Regions from separate parts of the Listeria tempestatis genome, predicted to be linked through region 1. Evidence: predicted binding sites of a transcription regulator. Region 1 holds the regulator's gene; the other holds the start of a gene.
What was found. The regulator Rex, encoded in region 1, represses fermentation and respiration genes when NADH is low (regulators of the CRP and FNR family bind a similar motif). The targets are predictions, from matches to a motif close to TTGTGAAATATTTCACAA.

Region 1 (3,817 bases):
TTTAGCTATTTCCGTCTGTTGTTTCTCGAATTCCTTCCAATCTTTTTCAAGCTGCTCCTCCTTTAAAACAAGAAAACGACTGTAATTTCCAACATAATGCGTGATTTTTGTGCGGGAAATTTCATAAACTTGGTTCACAACCCGGTCCAAAAAGTAGCGGTCGTGCGAAACGATGAGAAGCGCGCCTGCATAATTTTGCAAATACCCTTCGAGCCACGAAAGCGTTGCAATATCAAGGTGGTTCGTTGGTTCATCTAAAATTAAAAGATCTTGTTTGGATAAAAGTAGTTTTGCAAGTGCAAGTCTCGTTTTCTGGCCACCACTTAATGCCGCGACTAATTTCTCATAATCTTCTTCGAAAAAATGGAGCCCATGAAGCACGGAACGAATTTCGGCTTCATACGTGTAACCACCCCGTTCTTTGAAAAGGTGTTGCAGCTCATCGTAACTATCTAAAGCTTGCTTTGTAGCCAGAGCATCTGCATACATGTCGCCATCTGCCATCTTTAATTCCATCTCGCGTAGCTCGCGTTCCATGTTACGTAAATCTTCAAAAACGGTTAGCATTTCATTCCAAATCGTTTTGCTGGATTCAAGTCCCGTATTTTGTGCTAAATAGCCAATTCGCACATTTTTCGGTTTTGAAATTTGCCCCGCATCATAGCCAGTTTGCCCCGCAATGATTTTTAGAAGCGTAGATTTCCCCGCCCCGTTTCTGCCGACAAGAGCAATACGGTCATTCGTTTTAATTTCTAATTTTATATTTTCTAAAATTGTTTCAGCACCAAAGTACTTGGCAATTTGTTGTACTTGTAAAAGAATCATATTTTTCTCTCCCATCCTTTTCTAGTTTATCTTAAAGACGTGTCTGTTGCAATCACACATTTAGTCTTGTGAAATCATTAGCATTAATTGTGATTTTACGTTACAATGTAAGTAGAGGAATAAAATAAAAGCTGGTAAAATAAAGGTTTTCTAAATATGTGAGCAAAAAGTTTGTGCATTTTATGTGAAATGTTTATAGTATATAAGCAAGCATGTGAACGAGAGAACAGTTAGAATGCTTGAAAACGAACTATATTTTATCAGGAAGAAGGGACTAATTGGCATGATGGATGAAACGACAAAAATTCCACAGGCGACAGCAAAACGCTTACCGCTATATCATCGCTATTTGAAATACTTACATGAATCAGGAAAAGAGCGCGTATCTTCAGCAGAGTTAAGTGAAGCTGTAAAAGTGGATTCTGCAACAATTCGCCGCGATTTCTCATATTTTGGCGCACTCGGTAAAAAAGGATATGGCTATAACGTATCTTACATTCTAGACTTTTTTGGAAAAACACTCAGCCAAGATAAAGAAACTAACGTTGCCATAATTGGAGTAGGGAATCTTGGAACCGCGCTACTTCATTATAACTTTATGAAAAACAATAATATTCGAGTATGTGCCGCATTTGATGTGGATCCTGCAAAAGTAGGTAGCGTTCAACAAGATATTCCGATTTATCATTTAAATGATATGGAAGAAATTTTAAAAGAAAATAATGTTGAAGTAGTTATTTTAACCGTACCATCTGATGAAGCACAAACAACAGTGGACAAACTTATCGAAGCAGACGTGAAGGGCATTTTAAACTTTACACCAGCACGAATTAGTGTGCCTAAACAAGTACGTGTCCACCACATTGATTTAACGACTGAACTACAAACGCTTATCTACTTCTTAGAAAACTATCCATCTAAAAACTAAAATAATGGAATAGCTGACCTTATTAGCTTAAATAAAAATGGTCTTCAAATTAAAGTAAAACAAAATATTTTACGCAAAACCAAACTGATGGCAAATGATGCGACTTTCGATAAAGCCAAATACCAAAGCGGAGGCTTTTACGATGAAGATTACCAACTGTCATCAGTTTGGCTAGCACTTAAATGTGCTTGTTTTCGATAAGAGGTGAAAAGAATGAAACGACTGAAAAAATTAAATTGGACGCAGTGGGTCGCCCTTTTTATTTTTGTATCCATGGGAATCTCGATGATTGTAACAATTTTTGAAATTTTTACGGCCCCAACAGTACAGCCAGCAGATGGTCCGAAAGTGACGCTCCGAAGCGATTATATTTTCTTATTAGTAGAAATTATTTTAGGAATTATCATTTTAGCATTGCCATCGATTGTTTCTAGACGCTTTAAATTTGAAATTCCAGGACTTGTTTACCTTATGTTTATCGTTTTTCTATATGCATCGATTTATCTTGGGACCATTCAACAATTCTACTCGAACGTTCCACATTGGGATAAAATCTTACACACATTCAGTGGCGCAATGCTAGGTGCGATAGGATTTTCCTTTGTTAGCTTGCTAAATGCGAATGATAAAGTCGTTGTGAATATGAAACCTGGTTTTGTTGCAATATTTTCCTTCTGCTTTGCAGTAACGCTTGGCGCTTTTTGGGAAGTTTATGAATATACGTTTGACGCTATTTTAGGATTAAACATGCAGCGTTTTGAACTCTCTAACGGAACGCCACTCGTTGGGCGGGCTGCTCTCGAAGACACCATGACAGACGTGATTGTAGATATTATTGGTGCATTAGTAATCGCCATTATCGGATACTTAGCACTAAAAAAAGGTCGTCCGTGGATGAAACAATTCGAATTTAAACGAACAAAATAAACCTTTATAAAACGTTGAAGTCGGTTAATAACTGTACCTCAACGTTTTTTATTGAAAATGGGATTTTCCCTAATAGACATTTTGTGTAGCCTCAATTTATAGTGAGAGGACAGGTTTTAAAGAGCGGAGTGTTAAAATGAGAACTGGAATTTTATATGTTTCACATGGAAGTCGTGTAGCGCATAATAATGAAAAGGTATCCCGATTTACATCTGAAATATATCCTCTTTTGGGAAATGAAATCCCGCAACAAACAGCTTTTTTAGAAGGCGATGAGCAAACCATTAAATGGGGAATCAATGATTTAGCCAAAAAAGGTGTTGAAAAAATTATCGTCATTCCATTACTGCTTTTTACAGCTACTCATGTGAATGAAGATATTCCGCGTGCCTTAGCGGAATCCACAAAAGAAAGACCATTCCTTACATTTAAAATAGTATCGCCGTTAGCTGAAATGCCAGGCATTGAAAATATCTTAGTCCGGAGAATTTGTATGCATGTACATACGAAAATGACAACACTTTATTTCATTGCCCATGGCTCAGCGAAGTATCCTGAAATTCCTGCCAAATTACATGCAATTTGTCAAAAAGTAGAAGCACAACTAGGCATTAAAACAAAATCCGCTTTCTTATATGGTGAAAAGCCGTATATGGAAATTTTACAGCAAGAAAAAGGTGAGTTGCTCATATATCCTTTTTTCCTTTTAGATGGATTACTCGTTTCTAAAATCGAAATAGCTGTGCATGAAAAATTTCCAGAGGCGACTATTCTACCTTCGCTTAATTTAGATGATGACTTGAAAGATCTTATCATAACTGAAATTAGGAAGGAGCTTTAAAAATGGGCTATATCGTTAATCTGTCACTTACAAATAAAAGAATCGTTGTCATCGGTGGAGGAAGAATCGCAAAACGAAAAGTAGAAGGATTGTTAAAAGAAGAACCCAATTGCCGCATTCATGTCGTAGCACCAGAAATTCGAAGTGATTTTCCAAAAGCTCCCAACCTTACTTTTGCTAAAAAGATCTATGAAAAAGAAGATTTGCTTGAGGCCCACCTCATTTTCGCTTGCACAAATGATGCCACCATCAATCAAACCATTGGTCGCGAAAAATCAATTTTCCAGTGGATAAAT
Region 2 (3,817 bases), on a different contig from region 1:
TGCATTTTAATGGTTTTAATGCTTTTTGGGATTCAATTGACATTTCTAACTGGGTTAAATGCAAAAGTGATGACGACGATTACACTTGTTTTCGTGTTACTCATTTTAGTTATCATTTTCCTACTAGCCTTTTTTGTCGGTCAAGGCGGCTCGAGGCTGAAAATTGGGGGGCGGGGAAATACAGATAAGCCCATTCGGGACGACGACAAGTACTGGAAACTCGGTATCTTTTATTTAAACAAAAAAGATCCTTCGCTCTTTGTTGAGAAAAGATTTGGAATCGGCTGGACGATTAATGTGGGGCGACCTCTCGCTTGGATTTTACTCCTTTCTATCATTTTGATTTCAATTTTAATTGGTGTCATCCTTTAATGTGCAACTTCTGTCATTTTGTGTTATCCTTTTAGCTATAAAGCAGCAGAGGAGTGAGTGAAATGTCTTTACAATCCGCACGGTTAGAAGAACATGAAGATCTCTTTTTAGTTGGTTTAGCTTGGCAGGGAACGTTTTCTGAGGCTCGCAAGGGAAACATACATGAGGTTATTCAAAAAATGAAATCGCTTCTAGGAGGCGAGTTTAGAGAGCTTTACGGAATTTCCATTCACAACATTGAGGAAGGCTTGACGCATTATTCAGCGGTTTTAGCTGACCACAAGCCCAAACACTTGCCAGATGAACTTGAATGGCTAGAAATCCCAGCACACACTTACTTTGTTGGAAAACACGAGGGAAAAACAGATGTTGAGGCAACTTATCAAGAAGTTGCGTTAGAAATCGAAAATCGCAATTATGAACCCTACATGACGGCCGATTTTCCTGTTTTTGACCCACTACCATTTAAAATTGAAATTTTTGATTTAGAACAAGATATTAACGGAGAAAGTGAATTTGAAATCCGCATTCCCGTTGTTCGTAAAATGATGGATTGACGCAGGAAATTTTCCTGCGTTTTTATTTGGAAATAGCTAGAAGGAATTGCCGAAGTGTGCTATAATGAAGTCGCATTTTTTGTGAATGAATTAACAAAAAGGAAGAAGTGATTAAGTTTGTCCTATTACAGTCCAAAAGAAATTACTGATGTGACAATTGAAAAGGGGATTCAAAAAGCGCAATCAAGTACGTTAAGCTTAGTTATTTTAGGATTTCTAGGCGGTGCTTTTATTTCGCTTGGGTATTTGCTTTATGTTCGCGTTGTTGGCACGATGCCACATGAGTGGGGAAGTTTTGCTACGTTTATTGGGGCAAGTGTATTTCCAGTTGGTTTAGTTTGCATTTTACTCGGTGGTGGCGAGTTGATTACGGGGAATATGATGGCGGTTCCGCTTGCTTTTTTTGATAAAAAAATAACGACCGCAATGCTGCTGCGTAATTTGGCTATTGTCACGGTGATGAATTTAGTCGGCGCCTTATTTGTTGCTTACTTTTTCGGTCATTTTGTCGGCCTTACAGAAGGGGACTTTTTAGAAAAAACTGTTGCAACAGCGGGGGCGAAGATTGAAGCGCCATTTTGGGTGGCTTTCGTTTCGGGCATTGGTTGTAACTGGTTTGTTGGAATTGCCGTTTGGTTATCTTACGGGGCAAAAGATTTTGCTGGTAAAATTTTCGCCATTTGGTTTCCTGTCATGGCATTTGTGGCCATTGGATTCCAGCACGTTGTGGCGAATATGTTCATCATTCCAGCAGCGATTTTCGCAGGGCATTACACATGGACGGATTTCATTTTAAATATCATTCCTGTATATCTCGGAAACGTTGTTGGTGGCGCCATTTTTGTAAGCCTTTGTTATTTCTTAGCCTTTAAAAAGGAAACCCCGCATGCTAAGAAAGAAGAAATTAAGCTACCAATTACAGAAAACGAGTAATATGAACGCCCAATAATTTAGGCGATAGACAAAGTTAGGAAATTCTTTGTTTATCGCCTTTTTTCGATTTTTAAAAATTTCTAAGTTTTAGCCTTCATCTAGTTTCTACGAATAAACAAAATTAGCGAAGTGCTGCCATTTTTCTTGTAAGGGTGATAAAGATATTGCCATAAAGAACGATGAGTAGAATTGGCATCATTATCCAATACGTGGATATTGTAAAGGTCGGAATAAAAGTAAATGGAATAATGCATAGCCCAAAAACTGTCCATCTTGTCCGAATTCTTTTGCAAAGGTCAATGAGTGATGCCGAATCCGTATACAGTTTAGCTTTCGCTTCGTTTGGAGCCGTTTCATGCCTAAAATACATCCATGTGCCTTGTAAAATAGGATACTGAAAAACATTTTGAAAGCCAGCATCACGGTGAATACTTAAATATTCTGGTAAATTATCTAAGTCTTCTTTAAAGTCAATGTGATAAGTGACTTTTTTTGGTTCATCGCGTTTAAAATAATAAAAAGGGAAACGATATTTTTCAAAGTGCCATCCAGAAGCAGTCATTTTTTCTAAATAGCGTTCTTCTTTTTCAAAATTAGCTACAGTAAAAAATTTGATGGTGCGTTTTCTAGTTTTCATATTTGTTCCCTCCAAATATTTTCGTAAAGCTCTGTAATACGCTTTTTTTCGAGTGTTAAAAGCTCGAGACCGAGCGGGGTAATTTGATAAATTTTCCGATTGCTTATTTCTTCTACAGGCTCAATTAAGCCATCTTTTTTCATTTTAGAAAGACTGCCGTATAAAGTTCCAGGTCCTAATTTAATGCGACCTTTTGTCAAATCTTCAACATGTTGAATGATGGCATAACCGTGCATAGCATGGCTTAAAGAAAATAATATATAAAAAGCGGTTTCTGTCATGGGAAGATATGCTTTTTTTAAACGATCATTCAGCATTATATCACACCTCGATATATTTGATGTCTTAAATATATCACGATTCGATATATTTAGCAAGTAGGGCTTGCAAAAAAAGTAGAATGTCTATATACTTAATGTATTAAATTAAAGGGGTGTTATTTTTAAGCCAATGAAATTATAATCCTGTTTTATATGAAAAAATGAATGTAAAACCATTTTTTTCGGACAGGATACGTATGCTCATTTCGCTTGTTAACATCGTTGTGACGTAAGTTTATTTTGTGTACTCCTCATCCGGAAAGTGGATAGGAGGTTTTTTTATGTTTACATTAGAAGTGAAAGATTTGAAAAAAGATATTGGTGCTAGAACACTATTTGAAATTCAACATTTGACGGCAAAGCATGGCGATAAAATTGGTATTGTTGGACGGAACGGGACAGGGAAGACGACACTACTTGAAATTTTAGCTGGTGAAACTGAAATGGATGCGGGGCAAGTTTTGCGTAATGGTACGACAGGTTACATTCGTCAAATTAATCCGCAAGATGAGCGACTTAGTGGCGGAGAAAAAACGCGGAAATTGATTCAGGAAGTGTTGCGACAAAGACCAGAGATTTTGTTTGCTGATGAACCAACTTCGAATTTAGATGCGGACAGTGCGGCGCATTTAAAACGCGATTTTAAGAAATTTACTGGAACAATTTTTGTCATTTCACATGACCGAGATTTTTTAGACGCAATTTGTTCGGAAATTTGGGAACTTGAAGGGGAAACCGTTACAAGGTATAAAGGGAATTATGCGGCATATCGTAAGCAAAAAGCGCAAGAACAGGAAACTCAGCAAAAAGCGTATACGGAAAATATGGCGGAGAAAAAACGGCTGGAGGCAGCGATTTCATATCGGAAAGACATGGCTGGTAGCATGGATGCCAAACAGGAGAAGCTGTTTAAAAAAGGGCTGACACGAAAAGAAGTGGCATACGGTAAGATGTTTAAGGGCGTCCAGCAAAAAAGCCAGCATAAGACGATTAAGGCG

Region 2: the regulator Rex is predicted to act here: its motif matches at 1,009-1,026, upstream of R8923_RS05630 (formate/nitrite transporter family protein).

The regions. Positions count from the first base shown of each region.
Region 1 covers NZ_CAUYTK010000004.1:31,359-35,175, reverse strand. Annotated here, with positions in the region: gene R8923_RS06790 (ABC-F family ATP-binding cassette domain-containing protein) at 1-825, opposite strand, end outside; gene R8923_RS06785 (redox-sensing transcriptional repressor Rex) at 1,109-1,753, shown strand; gene R8923_RS06780 (DUF2238 domain-containing protein) at 1,976-2,680, shown strand; gene R8923_RS06775 (sirohydrochlorin chelatase) at 2,817-3,521, shown strand; gene R8923_RS06770 (precorrin-2 dehydrogenase/sirohydrochlorin ferrochelatase family protein) at 3,524-3,817, shown strand, end outside.
Region 2 covers NZ_CAUYTK010000003.1:150,479-154,295, reverse strand. Annotated here, with positions in the region: gene R8923_RS05640 (DUF1648 domain-containing protein) at 1-372, shown strand, start outside; gene R8923_RS05635 (GyrI-like domain-containing protein) at 435-929, shown strand; gene R8923_RS05630 (formate/nitrite transporter family protein) at 1,047-1,862, shown strand; gene R8923_RS05625 (DUF2812 domain-containing protein) at 1,984-2,499, opposite strand; gene R8923_RS05620 (PadR family transcriptional regulator) at 2,496-2,813, opposite strand; gene abc-f (ribosomal protection-like ABC-F family protein) at 3,101-3,817, shown strand, end outside.